Regions from separate parts of the Streptomyces sp. NPDC028308 genome, predicted to be linked through region 2. Evidence: riboswitches for the same ligand, from Rfam matches in the RefSeq annotation. Region 2 holds a riboswitch; each other region holds the start of a gene.

Region 1 (5,232 bases), on a different contig from region 2:
TCGCGGGCGTGGCCTTCGCGGCCATCGGCATCGGCGCGCTGGTGCCGGCGGCGATCATGTCGATCGCGGCGGCGAACCTCTTCACCCGCAACATCTACAAGGACTTCATCAAGCCGGACGCGACGCCGCAGCAGGAGACCAAGGTCTCCAAGCTGGTCTCGCTGCTGGTGAAGGTGGGCGCGCTGGCCTTCGTCCTCACCATGGACAAGACGGTCGCGATCAACTTCCAGCTGCTGGGCGGCATCTGGATCCTCCAGACCTTCCCGGCGCTGGTCGGCGGCCTGTTCACCCGCTGGTTCCACCGCTGGGCGCTGCTCGCCGGCTGGGCCGTCGGCATGGTCTACGGCACCTTCGCCGCGTACGGGGTCGCCTCCCCGACGCAGCGGCACTTCGGCGGTAGTTCGAAGGAGATTCCCGGCATCGGGGAGATCGGCTACATCGGGCTGACGGCCTTCGTGCTGAACCTGGCGGTCACGGTCGTGCTCACCTTCGTCCTGCGTGCCGTGAAGGCTCCCGACGGCCTGGACGAGACGTCGCCGGAGGACTACACGGCGGACGCCGGGGACCCGGGCGTCCAGGTGGAGCTGCCGCCGGCCACGGCGGGCACCTCGCATTGAAGTCCCTCTCGTACACACCATGTCGGGCCGCCGGAGGAAAACCGGCGGCCCGACGTCGTTCCCGTCCGGCAGACTCACCCGCATGGACATCATCGTCAGGCGGGCGCTGCCCGGGGAGTACGGGACGCTCGGGGAGATCACCGCACAGGCGTATCTCGGTGACGGTCTGCTCGACTTCGGGGAGGGCGACGGCTACCTGGTGCACCTGCGGGACGTCGCGCGGCGCGCCGCCGCGGCCGAGGTCCTGGTCGCCGTGGACCGGGACGCCACCGTGCTCGGCGGGGTGACGTACGTGCCGTCGGCCGGCAACGCCATGGCCGAGCTGGCCCGTCCCGGCGAGGCCGAGATCCGCATGCTGGCGGTCGCCCCGCAGGCGCGCGGAAGAGGAGCGGGCGAGGCCCTGGTGCGCGCCTGCGTCGACCGCGCGCGGGCCACGGAGGGCTGCGTCCGCGTCGTGCTGTCGACCCAGCGGACCATGCGCGCCGCGCACCGGATCTACGAGCGGCTCGGCTTCGTCCGGACCCCCGAGCGCGACTGGAATCCCGTCCCGGAGCTCGACGACATCCTGCTGCTGACCTACGAACTGACGCTCTGACAGCTGCGTCCACCGCGGCCGACTGACACCCTCCGGAGCCGACACGACACAACATGTGGGGGTGCGTCGACGGCCCGGCACAAGATGTATGCTCATGCTCGCTGTCGCCGCAGGGGAATCCGGTGCGAATCCGGAACTGTCCCGCAACGGTGTACTTGTGCGTGTTCGCGCACACGGTCAGTCCGAGGACCTGCCGACAGTGCGCCCGGCCCGTCCGGTCCGGGTGCCCAGACGTCCGGGCCTCGTGGAGTGGGCCGGTGGACGCACGCGTACCCGTGCCGGGGTGACGTGTGCCCCGCTGCCCTCCCTCCAGGCCCCGTGCCGAGCGAGGGAGAGCCCCACGTGACCATCGCGCCAGCCGATCCGGCCGCAGCGACACCGTCCGCGACAGCGGCGGAGACGGACGGTCCCGGTGCCGCGTTGCTGCGGACCCTGACCGACCTCACCGCAGACCTCCCCGGCGCCGACCCCGGCCGGGTCGCCGCCGCCGCCCTGCGCGGCCGGTCCGCGCGGGCGGACGGGGCGGAGCTGCGCGAGCTGGCCACCGAGGCCGCGGCGGGACTCATCTCCGAGGACCCCGTCTACTCGCGCCTCGCCGCCCGGCTGCTGACGATCGGCATCGCCGCCGAGGCCGCCTCCCAGGGAGTCACCTCCTTCTCCGCCTCGGTCGCCGTCGGCCACCGGGAGGGGCTGATCGCGGACCGCACCGCCGAGTTCGTCCGCCTGCACGCGGAGCGCCTGGACGCGCTCGTGGACACCGCCGGGGACGACCGCTTCGGCTACTTCGGCCTGCGCACGCTGCACAGCCGCTACCTCCTGCGGCACCCGATCACCCGGCAGGTGATCGAGACCCCGCAGCACTTCATGCTGCGCGTCGCCGCCGGCCTCGCCGAGGACGACACCCCGCGCGCCGTCGACGAAGTGGCCGCGCTCTACGGCCTGATGAGCCGGCTCGAGTACCTGCCGTCCTCCCCCACGCTCTTCAACTCCGGTACGCGGCACCCCCAGATGTCGTCCTGCTACCTCCTCGACTCGCCCCTGGACGAGCTGGACTCCCTCTACGACCGCTACCACCAGGTGGCCCGCCTCTCCAAGCACGCCGGCGGCATCGGCCTGTCCTACTCCCGCATCCGCTCCCGGGGTTCGCTGATCCGCGGCACGAACGGGCACTCCAACGGCATCGTCCCGTTCCTGAAGACCCTGGACGCCTCGGTCGCCGCCGTGAACCAGGGCGGCCGGCGCAAGGGCGCGGCGGCGGTGTACCTGGAGACCTGGCACTCCGACATCGAGGAGTTCCTGGAGCTGCGCGACAACACCGGCGAGGACGCCCGCCGTACGCACAACCTGAACCTCGCCCACTGGATCCCGGACGAGTTCATGCGCCGGGTCGACGCGAACGGCGTCTGGTCGCTGTTCTCACCGTCCGACGTGCCCGAGCTGGTCGACCTGTGGGGCGAGGAGTTCGACGCCGCGTACCGCGCGGCCGAGGAGGCCGGGCTCGCGCGGAAGACGATCCCGGCCCGGGACCTGTACGGCCGGATGATGCGCACGCTGGCGCAGACCGGCAACGGCTGGATGACCTTCAAGGACGCCGCCAACCGCACCGCCAACCAGACGGCGGAGCCCGGGCACACCGTGCACTCCTCGAACCTGTGCACCGAGATCCTGGAGGTCACGGACGACGGGGAGACCGCGGTCTGCAACCTGGGCTCGGTCAACCTCGGGGCGTTCGTGGTGGACGGGGACATCGACTGGGAGCGGCTGGACGAGACCGTCCGCACCGCGGTGACGTTCCTCGACCGGGTCGTGGACATCAACTTCTACCCGACCGAGCAGGCGGGCCGCTCCAACGCCCGCTGGCGCCCGGTGGGCCTCGGCGCGATGGGCCTCCAGGACGTCTTCTTCAAGCTGCGGCTGCCCTTCGACTCCCCGGAGGCGAAGCGGCTCTCCACCCGGATCGCCGAGCGCGTCATGCTGGCCGCCTACGAGGCGTCCGCGGACCTCGCCGAGCGCAACGGCCCGCTGCCCGCCTGGGAGAAGACCCGCACCGCCCGCGGTGTGCTGCACCCCGACCACTACGCGACCGAGCCGGCCTGGCCGGAGCGGTGGGCGGCCCTGCGCGAGCGGATCGCGGCCGTCGGCATGCGCAACTCGCTGCTGCTCGCCATCGCGCCGACCGCGACGATCGCCTCCATCGCCGGCGTGTACGAGTGCATCGAGCCGCAGGTGTCCAACCTGTTCAAGCGCGAGACGCTGTCCGGCGAGTTCCTCCAGGTCAACTCCTACCTGGTGGACGAGCTCAAGCGGCTCGGCGTGTGGGACGCGCAGACCCGGGAGGCGCTGCGCGAGTCGAACGGCTCGGTGCAGGGCTTCACCTGGGTGCCGCAGGAGGTGCGGGACCTGTACCGCACGGCCTGGGAGATCCCGCAGCGCGCGCTGATCGACATGGCCGCCGCCCGGACCCCGTACCTGGACCAGGCGCAGTCGCTGAACCTGTTCCTGGAGACGCCGACCATCGGCAAGCTCTCCTCGATGTACGCGTACGCCTGGAAGTCGGGCCTGAAGACGACGTACTACCTGCGCTCGCGTCCCGCGACCCGCATCGCCCGCGCCGCCCGGGCGCAGACCCCCGTCCCCGTGCAGGCGGCCCCGAACGCCGACGCCGACGCCGTCGCCTGCTCCCTTGAGAACCCCGAGTCCTGCGAGGCCTGCCAGTGATGTCCAGCGAGACCAAGAACCTGCTCGACCCGGGCTTCGAGCTGACGCTCCGCCCGATGCGCTACCCGGACTTCTACGAGCGCTACCGGGACGCGATCAAGAACACCTGGACCGTCGAGGAGGTCGACCTCCACTCGGACGTCGCCGACCTGGCGAAGCTGTCACAGGGCGAGCAGCACATGATCGGCCGGCTCGTCGCGTTCTTCGCGACCGGCGACTCGATCGTCGCGAACAACCTGGTGCTGACGCTCTACAAGCACATCAACTCCCCGGAGGCGCGGCTGTACCTGTCGCGCCAGCTGTTCGAGGAGGCCGTGCACGTCCAGTTCTATCTGACGCTGCTCGACACCTATCTGCCGGACCCGGAGGACCGCGCGGCGGCCTTCGACGCGGTCGAGAACATCCCGTCCATCCGGGAGAAGGCCGAGTTCTGCTTCCGCTGGATGGACTCGGTGGAGAAGCTGGACCGGCTGGAGTCGAAGTCCGACCGCCGCCGCTTCCTGCTGAACCTGATCTGCTTCGCGGCGTGCATCGAGGGGCTGTTCTTCTACGGCGCCTTCGCGTACGTCTACTGGTTCCGCAGCCGGGGTCTCCTGCACGGCCTGGCGACCGGCACCAACTGGGTGTTCCGCGACGAGACGATGCACATGTCGTTCGCGTTCGAGGTGGTCGACACGGTCCGCAAGGAGGAGCCCGACCTCTTCGACGAGCGGCTGGAGGAGCAGGTGACCGCCATGCTGCGGGAGGCCGTCGAGGCCGAGCTGCAGTTCGCGCGCGACCTGTGCGGTGACGGCCTCCCGGGGATGAACACGGACTCCATGCGGCAGTACCTGGAGTGCGTCGCCGACCAGCGCCTGACGCGCCTCGGCTTCGCCCCGGTGTACGGCTCGGAGAACCCGTTCTCCTTCATGGAGCTCCAGGGTGTTCAGGAGCTGACCAACTTCTTCGAGCGCCGTCCCTCGGCGTACCAGGTCGCGGTGGAGGGCTCAGTCGGCTTCGACGAGGACTTCTGAGCCGGGCGGGCGCTCCCCCGGGCGGCCCTGAGCTCGCGGTCGACGCGCCACTCGTGGCGCAGGCCGATCAGTGAGGGCAGGGCCAGGACCAGGAAGAGCGCGAGGACGGTGAGCAGGGCGACGGTGGTGTTCACGAGTGTCTCCATGAACACCACTGTCGCGCCGATCGCGCCCCGGGGTCAGTGGCAGTACTGCCGTAGACCCTCGAATTACTGCCACGTTCCAGGCACACTGGCGGCATGCTGAAAAACGTGGCCGTGGTCCTGCTGGACGGGGTGCACCCCTTCGA
Region 2 (5,232 bases):
AAGGACTACAAGGTGGTTGGGGGGACACGGCTGTGCGGTGGCAAGGCTGTGTCCGCCGAGGCGTCTCGGGCGCTGAAGGTGATCACGGGGTCGTCGCGGTTCGAGGCGTCGGCGAAGGAGTACACCGTCGCACAGGCCGCAGCGGACCTTGTCGAGGAGTTCCCGGTCCCCACCGTGACCAAAGACGTGTGCCGCGTCCATCTGCCCATCGGCACGCCGGACTTCGTGCTCAGGATCACGTGGAAGCTGGTCGACGGCCCTCCGACGGACGAACCGCCGGCCCCGAAGTTCACCGTGCTGAAGATGGGAGAGGACGCCCTGGCCGCGGCGGACATGGCGTACGTCCAATTCGCATGCCGGAGCCCCAGGTTGTCCGACGCGTCGAGGTCGGGTCACGTCCTCATCGGCGTCCAGCGCTGGGGGATGCCGCAGGAGCCCGAAGGTGACACCAGGGCATTGAAGGAGGCCTACGCCACCGTGGCCCACTCCGTCTCGCTCGCCATGGCCGAGGAGTTGCGCTGCGAAAAAGACGGCGGGCTTCCTGCTCGGGCGGTGCTGGATCCCGTGGAGCCGCGTCATACGCAGTGATCCGGCCCGGTACTGTCCCGGGCCCGCCCCGTTCCTGTGACGGGGGCGGGGTGCACGGACGCCGTAGGAGCCTATTGTCTTCGCCGGTGAGCGTGACAAGGCCCCCGTCGGCCCGGGGTGAGGGCCGTCAGGGGCGCAGGCCGTACGGGTCGTCGCAGAGTTCGAAGACCGGCTCGCCGCGGACCGGGTCCTCGGCGACGGTGAGCCGGACGCGGCCGCCCGGGTGGATGGCGATGAACGGCCCCTTCACGCGGCCGCGGACGGTGAAACCCTCCGCCATCTCGATCAGGGAGACGTTGCGCGCGGCCGGGGTGTTGCGGCGGACCACGGTCGTGCGGCGCACGATGCCGGTGCCCTGGCTGCGTTCGGTGCGCAGGTCGCTCGACGCGCAGACCGGACACAGCAGCCGGTGGAACATGGTGGTCCCGCACCAGCGACAGCGCTGGAAGGCGAGGCGTTCCTCGCTCGACTTGCCGGCCCAGGCGGGGGCGCCGCTCTCGACGGGGACGGTGGCGTTGCTCTCAGGGACGTCGGCGTCCAGCACGTCCGCCGCGATCCCGATTCCCGGGTGGAACACGATGTCATCTCCCTGCGCTCGGCCGGAATCTGATGTGCTCGGATCGCCGTGCACGCGCCACAGAGTATGGCACTCAGTGCCAGTCGTAAAGGCACTGCGTACCCTCAATCGGTCCAGACGGACTCGATCTCCTTGACGACCCGCCACATGGGGACCCCGCGCCGGGCCACCAGGACCACCACGTCCTCGCCCTCCTCCGTACGCGCCACCGGGCCCTCCGTGCCGAACGTCCGCCGCACGTAGTCCAGGGCCCGGTCCACGAAGGCGTCGGCGTCCCCCTCGCCGTCCGCGCGCAGCCAGGAACGCAGGGCGTTGTTGTGGGCCGCGACCACGGCGGCGGCGATCACGTCGGCGTGCAGGGTGCCGTCACGCCGGTCGGTGAGACGGGTCCGCAGGTGGTCGGCTAGGGCACGCTCGTAGCGCCACACCACGGAGAGCTCGTACGCCCGCAGCCCGGGCACCCGCTTGGTCAGCCGGTAACGCTGCACGGAGAACGTCGGGTTCTCCGCGTACATCCGCAGGACGAGCCGGGCCGCGTCGCAGACGCGCGCGACGGGGTCGTCCTGCGGCGGGCCGGACTCCAGGAACTCGGTCATCTCCGCGAGACAGCGTTCGTGGTCCGGGAAGACCACGTCCTCCTTCGACGGGAAGTACCGGAAGAACGACCGTCGGCCCACCCCGGCCAGCGCGACGATGTCGTCGACCGTCGTCTGCTCGTACCCCCGCTCCAGGAACAGCCGGAACGCGGCCGCGACCAGGGCGTCGCGCATCGGCGGCTTCGGCGCCCCCGCGCCGGCCGACGGACCCCCGGGGGATGTCTCGCTCATGCGGCGAAACTAGCATCGGCGGTATCGAGGTGACACTCAGTGCCTGGTGGGGAGGGGACTGAGTGTCATGCGTGTTCCGGGTGCGGAGTCGGCCCCGTGCCAATAGGGCTCCGGCGCCCGCCACGCTCGCCCGGCCCCCTGCGCTCCGGCGCCCGCCACTGTCGCCGGCCCCCCGGCGCTCCGGCGCTGAGGCTCGCGGCCCCGTCTCAGCCGCCGTCGGCCGGGCGGACCGCCCAGCGCTGCTCGACCCTGGCAAGGCGCCAGTACGCGAGCGCGGCGGCCCAGACGATCACGAAGAGGCCGACGATGATGAAGCCCACGTTGTCGAGGTCTAGGTCCGCGATCCAGCCGGTGACCGCGTCCCGCAGGTCGAGCTTGTCGTGCAGGACGCCGACCAGCTCGATGGTGCCGATCAGGAACGCGACCGCGATCGACAGCCCCGTGATGGTGAGGTTGTAGAACACCTTGCGCACGGGGTTCGAGAAGGCCCACTGGTAGGCGAAGTTCATGAACGTGCCGTCCAGCGTGTCGAAGAGGCTCATGCCCGCCGCGAACAGCAGCGGCAGGCACAGGATCGCGTACCAGGGCAGCCCGGCCGCCGCCCCGCTGCCCGCCATCACCATCAGCGTCACCTCGGTCGCGGTGTCGAAGCCGAGGCCGAACAGGAAGCCCAGCGGGAACATCTGCCCGGGACGGCTGATGGACTTGGTGAAACGGCCGAGGATCCGGTTCATGAACCCCCGTGAATCCAGGTGCTCTTCGAGCTGCCGCTCGTCGTACGTCCCCTCCCGCATCGCCCGGAAGACCCGCAGAATGCCCATCAGGGCAACGAGGTTGAGCGCCGCGATGAGGTACAGGAACATGCCGGAGACGGTCGTACCCATGACGCCCAGCACCTGGTGCGTGCGCGAGCCCTCGTTCATGATGCGTCCGGCGAGCTGGGTGCCGCCCGCGATCAGCGCGGCCAGGACGACCACCACGCTGGAGTGACCGAGCGCGAACCAGAACCCCACGGACACCGGCCTCTTGCCGTCCGCCATCAGCTTGCGCGTGGTGTTGTCGATGGCCGCTATGTGGTCGGCGTCGAAGGCGTGCCGCATGCCCAGGGTGTACGCCGTGACGCCGAGCCCGATGCCGAAGGCCTTGGAGCCGACCTCGTAGTGCGCCGGAACGACCAGCAGGAACAGCACACCGAACGCGACGACGTGCAGTGCGGCGATCACCGCCAGCAGACCGGCGGTCCGGACGGTGTCCTCGCGCCGCCACTGGAAGACGGTGGGGCCCGTGGGCCCGGTGGGCAGGGTCATGCGGTCACGCTCCAGCACCTCGTGGATCACTTCGTGAGATGCCGTGGCCGGTCTCCTGGCTTGCGGGTACCTCCCGCGCGAGCCGAAGCCGAGCGTGGTGGAGGGTCGACGCGCCCGCCCCTGCCTTCCCGGCCGTCCGGCCAGTGGCGCCGCCCTGGGGCGGCACGGGACGAGAACTCCCCGATCACAGTGGCGAGGGCCGCTCCGGACTGAGCCCCTGAAAGGCTGTCACCGGTCTTCCCGAACACCACGACGCGCCAACCTTAGGTGCCGCCCGTGAACGGCTGCAAGCCTGCACAGTTGCGCAGGTATCCAAGATCACACGGCGCCTCCTGGAAGAATGCCGCCATGCATCTCGTCCCCGCCGACCGTGCCGGCCGGCGCACCATCGACGGCCACCGGGTCTGCGACGCCGTGGCCGCCATCGGCGAACCCACGGCGGTACGCGCGTGGGCCGACCGCTTCTCGCTGCTCGCCGACCCCGGCCGGCTCGCTCTCCTGCTGGCGCTGCACCGGGCCGGGCCCCTGGCCGTCTCCGACCTCGCCGTCGCCACGGGCATGAACGACCCGGCCGTGTCGCAGGCGTTGCGGCTGCTGCGTACGGCGGAGGTCGTCGTCGGCGAGAGGCAGGGCCGCGTCGTGCGCTACCGGCTCGTCGACGCCCCGACCGCCGCGCTGCTGGAACACTGCGGCACGGGCCTCGCCTGAATCCGGCACGACAGCCCCGACAGTCCGAGCCCGACGGCTCGACAGTCCGAGAGACCGACGGCTCGACGGCTCGGTAGCCCGACCGCCCGTAGGTCCGACCGCCCGGTGGTTACCGGCAGTTACGGCAGTTCGGCGGCCCGGTCCGCTGTCTCCCGGCCGTTCAGAGCCCTTCTCCGGCAAGGAGAACCGTCGCGTACCGTGTCGCTGTTCGGCCGAACGGGTGACCATGCGTAAGAATTGCCCGGTGCAGACAACCATGGCGAGCCAGGGCGGGGATGGCCAGTGAACAGCCACGACGTCACCGATGAACAGTGGGAAGGGCTCGCCCAGGTCGTTCCGTTGCGCGGCCGGGACGCCTGGCCTTCCGCCGTCGGCCACCGGGCGATACCCGAGGCCGCGACCGAGACCAGGCGGCGCTTCGTCGTGCTGCGGGTCAATGTGTTCGCGGACGCCCGCGAGGTCGCAGAGACACTCATGGCGGGCATCCCCGTCCTGCTCGACCTGACGGGCGCCGAGACCGATGTCGCCAAGCGGGTGCTGGACTTCAGCACGGGCGTCGTCTTCGGCCTGGCGAGCGGGATGCACCGGGTCGACCGCAACGTGTTCCTGCTGACACCGCCGGGCACCGAGGTGCAGGGGTTGATGGAGGGGGTCGGGGTTCCGGGGCTGTGACGTGGACGTTCCCGGCGCGGTCGGGCACTCGCGGGTGACCTGCCGAGGGGCGGCCGGACGGTAGCCGGGGCCGCGTGATCAACGGGCGTGATCCCTCGAACGAAGGAAGGTCGCCCGGGTGGAACGGTTCGCCTCCCGGCGGAGTCCTACCGTCCGGATATGACCGTGCCGCCTTTGCCTCCCCTTCAGCCTGTTCAGCCCGTTCGTTCGGTTCAGTCCCTTCGGGTTGTTCCATCCGTTCCGTCCACTTCATCTGGCCGACCGGTTCGGCCGGTTCAGTGCGTTGAGCCCGATGGACCCGGTGAGTCCCTTTCTCCCGTCGGGTACCGCGTGGATGCCGCGGGGCGTCCGGGCCGGTTCGGCGCCCCGAAGCCGACCGGGCGGGAGGTGCCGGTCGAGCCGGCCGCGCAGGAGCGGGTCCCCGAACCGCGAGCGGCGGGGGCAGGGGCGCGACCGGCGGGTGCGGGGATGCCCGTACGGGGAAACGGGGTGGCCGGCCGGACGGGGCCGCTGGGGGTTGGGTCCGCGGGTCTCGACGAACGTGAGTCGGATC
Region 3 (5,232 bases), on a different contig from region 2:
GGTGCAGCTCGGCCGCCTTCACCAGCGTCCAGATCTGCGCGCGCACCGCGGGCGCCTTCGCCGGGTCCAGATCGGACACCAGGGCGTACTCGTCGAGGAGTTGCTCCAGCTTGGCGAGGTCGCCGTAGGTGTCCGCGCGGGCCATCGGCGGCACCAGGTGGTCGACCACGGTGGCGTGCCCGCGCCGCTTGGCCTGCGTGCCCTCACCGGGGTCGTTGACGATGAACGGGTAGACCAGGGGGAGTTCGCCGAGCACGGCGTCGGGCGCGCAGCCGCCGCTGAGCCCGAGTCCCTTGCCCGGCAGCCACTCCATGGTGCCGTGCTTGCCCATGTGCACCACGGCGTCCGCGCCGAAGGAGTTCTCCAGCCAACGGTAGGCCGCCATGTAGTGGTGCGACGGCGGCATGTCCGGGTCGTGGTAGATCGCGATCGGGTTCTCGCCGAAGCCGCGCGGCGGCTGGATCATCACGACGACGTTCCCGAACTGGAGGCAGGCCAGCACGATGTCGTCGCCGTCGACGTACAGCGAGCCGGGCGGCTCGCCCCACGCCTCCAGCATGCCCTCGCGCAGCGCGGGGTCGAGCGTGTCGAACCACGCCCGGTAGTCGGCGAGCGGCACCCGTGCGGGCGCGGACGCCAGCTGCTCCTCGGTGAGCCACTCGACGTCGTGGCCGCCGGCCTCGATGAGCCGGTGGATCAACTCGTCGCCGTTGTCCGGGTATTCGGTCAGCGCGTACCCGGCGTCCCGCAGCGCGTCGAGGACGCGGACGGCGGAGGCGGGGGTGTCGAGACCGACCGCGTTGCCGACCCGGGAGTGCTTGGTCGGATAGGCGGTGAAGACCAGGGCGAGCTTCTTCTCCGCGTTCGGCTTGTGCTTCAACAGTGCGTGCCGTACGGCGATCCCGGCCACCCGCGCGGCCCGCTCGGGGTCGGCGACGTACACCGGCACGTCGTCCGGGCCCTGCTCCTTGAAGGAGAACGGCACGGTGATCAGACGTCCGTCGAACTCCGGGATCGCGACCTGCATCGCCGCGTCCATCGGGGACAGGGCGGCGTCCGAGGCGTCCCACGCGGCGCGCGAGGAGGTGAGGCACAGCCCTTGCAGGACGGGGATGTCGAGGTCGGCGAGCGCCCCGATGTCCCAGGCCTCCTCGTCGCCGCCGGCCGAGGCCTCGGAGGCGTGCGTGCCGCCCGCCGCGAGGACGGTCGCGACCAGCGCGTCCGCCTTCCCGAGGATCTCGTACAGCCCGGCGTCGGCACCGCGCAGCGAACCGCAGAACACCGGGAGGGCGTTGGCGCCGCGCGCCTCGATCGCGTCGCACAGCGTGTCGACGAAGGCGGTGTTGCCGGACAGTTCGTGGGCCCGGTAGAAGAGCACGCCGACGGTCGGGCGGCCCTCGGCCAGGTCCCGCTCGCCGTGCACCCCGAACTCGGCCGTCTTCCTCGGCTCCTCGAAGCCCTCACCCGTGAGCAGCACGGTGTCCGAGAGGAAGCGCGCCAGTTCGGTCAGGTTCTCCGGGCCGCCCTCGACGAGGTAGCGCAGCGCCTCCGCGACGACACCGGCCGGCACGGACGACTCCGCCATCAGCTCGGCGTCCGGTACGGACTCCCCGCCGAGCAGTACGGTCGGGATCCCGGACGCCCGCAGCGCGGCCAGCCCGTCCTCCCAGGCCCGCTTGCCGCCCAGCAGCCGTACGACGGCGACGTCCGCGCCCGTCACCAGCGCGGGCAGCTCCTCGGCGACGTCTACCCGGTTCGGGTTGCCGATCCGGTACGCGGCGCCGGAGGCCCGGGCCGCCAGCAGATCCGTGTCGGCGGTCGACAACAACAACACTGTGCTCATGCGGGTGCTCCCGGTGGGATGAAAGGCAGTCCTGTCGGAGCGCCCGACTCGATGAGCCGCCACAGCGCGTCCGTGTCCGCGTGTTCCTCGATCAGATCGCCGAGCAGGTCCAGCTGCTCCTCGCGCAGGGTGGCGAACGACGTGCCGGCGGCCGGCACGAACCGGCGGCCCGCGGCGGCCGCCACCTCCCGCAGGAACGCCCGCCGGAACCCGTCCGACTCCAGCGAGCCGTGCCAGTGCGTGCCCCAGACGGCGCCGACCCGGCAGCCGTCCAGGAAGGGTTCGCCGCCGGTGACCTCGGCGACCCCGTGGTGGATCTCGTAGCCCTCGACGTGCTCGCCGAGCGCCTCGCCGACGGGCCGCGTGAGCGTCTTCTCCCGCGCGAACCGCACCCGCACGGGCAGCAGTCCGAGCCCCTCGACGTGGCCCGCCCGCGACTCGACGTCGTCCTCGATGTGCTCGCCCAGGGCCTGGAAGCCGCCGCAGATCCCGAGGACGGGCCGCCCCTCGGCGGCCCTGCGCGCGATCGCGTCCGCGAGGCCGCGCTCCCGCAGCCACCGCAGGGCGTTCACCGTGCCACGGGTGCCCGGTACGACGACCAGGTCCGCGTCGGCCAGTTCCTCCGCCCGGTCCACGAACCGCACGACGACGCCCGGTTCGGCGGCGAGGGCGTCGACGTCCGTGAAGTTGGACATCAGCGGCACCGCGCAGACGGCGACCCGCAGCACGTCCTCGCCGACCGGCGGCGCCACGACGGACTCCCGGACGCTCCCGCGCAGGGACACCCGAAGTCCGTCCTCCTCGTCGATGCCGAGGCCGTGCCGGAACGGCAGGACGCCGTACGAGGGCCGGCCGGTGAGCCCGTGCAGCATCTCCAGGCCCGGCTCCAGCAGCGAGACGTCCCCGCGGAACTTGTTGACCAGGAACCCGGCGACGAGCTCCTGGTCCTCGCGGCTGAGCAGCGCGACCGTGCCGAAGAAGGACGCGAAGACGCCGCCCCGGTCGATGTCCCCGACCACCAGGACGGGCAGGCGCGCGTTGCGGGCGATGCCCATGTTCACGATGTCGGTGCGCCGCAGATTGATCTCGGCAGGACTGCCGGCCCCCTCACAGATCACCGCGTCATACGTGCCCCGCAACTCGGCCAGGCACTCCAGCACGGTCCCGAGCAGCGCCTCCTGGCGGCCCCCGTGGTAGCCGCGCGCGCTCATCTCGCCGACCGGCTTCCCCATCAGCACGACCTGGCTGCTGCGGTCGCTGCCCGGCTTGAGCAGCACGGGGTTCATCAGCGCGGTCGGCTCGACGCGGGCGGCCTGCGCCTGCATGGCCTGCGCCCGCCCGATCTCCGCACCCTCGCGCGTGACGAAGGAGTTGAGGGACATGTTCTGCGCCTTGAAGGGCGCCACCTTCACGCCCTGCCGCACCAGCCACCGGCAGATCCCGGCGGTCACGACGCTCTTGCCCGCGTCGGAGGTGGTTCCGGCGACCAGCAGCCCGCCGCTCACGGCCTCGCTCCCTTCGACAGCAGTCGTCCCGCGACGCAGACGCCCAGCGCGAGCCGGCTCACCCGGCGCGACAGGCGTACGGCCCGTTCGATGTCGTGCACCCCGACGGCTCGGCCGCTCCCGTTCAGCACGGGCCGGTGCTCGACCCTGCCGCCGTAGGAGAGGGTCCCGCCGAGCCGCACGCCCAGCGCCCCCGCGAACGAGGCCTCCACGGGACCGGCGTTGGGGCTCGGGTGGCGGCCGGCGTCGGCGCGCCAGGCGCGGACCGCGCCGCGCGGGTCGTCGCCCGCGACGGCCGCGAGGACGGCGGTGAGCCGGGCACCCGGCCAGCCGGCGACGTCGTCGAGCCGCGCGGAGGCCCAGCCGTAGCGGCGGTGGCGGGCCGACTTGTGGCCGACCATGGCGTCCAGGGTGTTCACGGCCCGGAAGGCGACCAGTCCGGGCACCCCGGCGACGGCGCCCCAGACGAGGGCTCCCACCACGGCGTCGGAGGTGTTCTCGGCGACGGACTCGACCACGGCCCGGGCGATCCCGTCGGCGTCCAGCGCCTGCGGGTCCCGCCCGCACAGGTGTGGCAGCCGCTCACGGGCGGCGTCGACGTCCCCGGCTTCCAGCGCGCGGCCCACGGCGCGGGCCTCACGGCCGAGGGAGGTGCCGCCTACGACGGCCCAGGTGGCGGCGGCGGTCAGCGCGACGGCGGCGGCGGGGGAGGGGCGTACGGAACGGCTCGCCAGCGCGGCGAGCCCGGCGGCGCCGCCCACGCAGACGGCGGTGTGCAGCGCGCCCCACCCGCGGTGGTCCCGCCACAGCACCCGTTCCACGGCGCCCGCGGCCCGTCCGAAAGCGGCGACCGGGTGCCCGCGGCGGGGATCGCCGAGGAGCAGGTCGCCGAGGAGGCCGGCGGTGGCGCCGTACGCGAAGACGCGATCGGCACGCACGGCGTCAGCCCGCCGTGGGGTGAAGTAGAACCCTCGTACTCAACAAGACCCGCAACGGGCAGCCGCGCATGGCGATATGTCCTCACTCAGGGTGTCCGCGCCCTGGTTCGAAGAGACCGGCGGGGAGAGTTCCTGGCTCCCGGGGGACTTCCTTCCCCGGTGACAGTGGCGGGACCGCGCCGGATTCACACCGGCTTCCTCTCCAGTCGCCGTACTTGGCTCCGGCAGTCCACCACGGGCTCAGAACAGCCGTCAACTTGCTGTTGACCTGCGGAGGGAGAGTGTGCGAAGGCCCACACGCACGTGGGGTGCGGGACGGTGATCCGTCCCGCACCCCACGTGAAGTGATGCCGCGTTGTTCGGCTTTCGCCGGTTCTGTCCGGTCGTCAGGCGACGATCAGATAGATCCCGTACCCCACCGCCGCCGCGCAGGCGGCGAAGCAGGCGTACGCGGTGGTGACCGCGAGGGCGGCGGATCCGCCCTGCGCGCCGGCGGACTCCCGCTTGGTGAGGCCGACGATGCCGAGGGTGAAGAGGCCGACGAGGGCCACGGTGACCACGAGGCTGACTCCGAACACGGAGCCGAGGGCTGCCCAGTCGATGTGCATGCTGTTCGTTCCTTAGACCGTGGCCGGGCGGGTGGGCTCGGTGGAGGGACCGGAGTCCGGGGCCGGGATGGTGGCCGTCAGGCTGACCGGGCCGGCCGGCGGCGGGGTGACCGCGGCGATCGCGGTGGTGACGACACCCGCGGGCTCGGCGTCGGTCTCGTTGACGTTGTCCATGGTGACGGGCTGGCGGCGCGAGAGCGTCCAGATGACCCCGGCACCGGCCACGAGCAGCGTGCCCGTGGCGATGATGCCCCAGGTGCCCTGCTGGGTGAGGAACTCGGCGCCGGCGCCGACGAGCCCCGCGGCGGGCAGGGTCAGGCCCCAGGCGATGAACATGC

What was found. A riboswitch is a leader RNA that binds a small molecule or an ion and turns the genes downstream of it on or off. The one in region 2 is predicted to bind cobalamin.
Region 1: linked by a shared signal. The riboswitch ahead of ACZ4VA_RS29230 (ribonucleoside-diphosphate reductase subunit alpha) and the one ahead of nicT (Nickel transporter NicT) in region 2 are both predicted to bind cobalamin.
Region 3: linked by a shared signal. The riboswitch ahead of ACZ4VA_RS17105 (cobalamin biosynthesis protein) and the one ahead of nicT (Nickel transporter NicT) in region 2 are both predicted to bind cobalamin.

Annotation. Positions count from the first base shown of each region.
Region 1 is NZ_JBVHTO010000013.1:80,736-85,967, forward strand. It holds gene mctP (monocarboxylate uptake permease MctP) at 1-617, shown strand, start outside; gene ACZ4VA_RS29225 (GNAT family N-acetyltransferase) at 700-1,212, shown strand; cobalamin riboswitch at 1,266-1,424, shown strand; gene ACZ4VA_RS29230 (ribonucleoside-diphosphate reductase subunit alpha) at 1,555-3,930, shown strand; gene ACZ4VA_RS29235 (ribonucleotide-diphosphate reductase subunit beta) at 3,930-4,943, shown strand; gene ACZ4VA_RS29240 (hypothetical protein) at 4,856-5,089, opposite strand; gene ACZ4VA_RS29245 (GlxA family transcriptional regulator) at 5,183-5,232, shown strand, end outside.
Region 2 is NZ_JBVHTO010000003.1:212,013-217,244, forward strand. It holds gene ACZ4VA_RS08585 (hypothetical protein) at 49-588, shown strand; gene ACZ4VA_RS08590 (Zn-ribbon domain-containing OB-fold protein) at 716-1,165, opposite strand; gene ACZ4VA_RS08595 (TetR family transcriptional regulator) at 1,270-1,935, opposite strand; gene nicT (Nickel transporter NicT) at 2,199-3,299, opposite strand; cobalamin riboswitch at 3,328-3,566, opposite strand; gene ACZ4VA_RS08605 (ArsR/SmtB family transcription factor) at 3,648-4,007, shown strand; gene ACZ4VA_RS08610 (cell division protein SepF) at 4,290-4,679, shown strand.
Region 3 is NZ_JBVHTO010000007.1:69,003-74,234, reverse strand. It holds gene cobN (cobaltochelatase subunit CobN) at 1-1,843, opposite strand, end outside; gene ACZ4VA_RS17110 (cobyric acid synthase) at 1,840-3,348, opposite strand; gene ACZ4VA_RS17105 (cobalamin biosynthesis protein) at 3,345-4,286, opposite strand; cobalamin riboswitch at 4,393-4,535, opposite strand; gene ACZ4VA_RS17100 (hypothetical protein) at 4,673-4,894, opposite strand; gene ACZ4VA_RS17095 (inorganic phosphate transporter) at 4,907-5,232, opposite strand, start outside.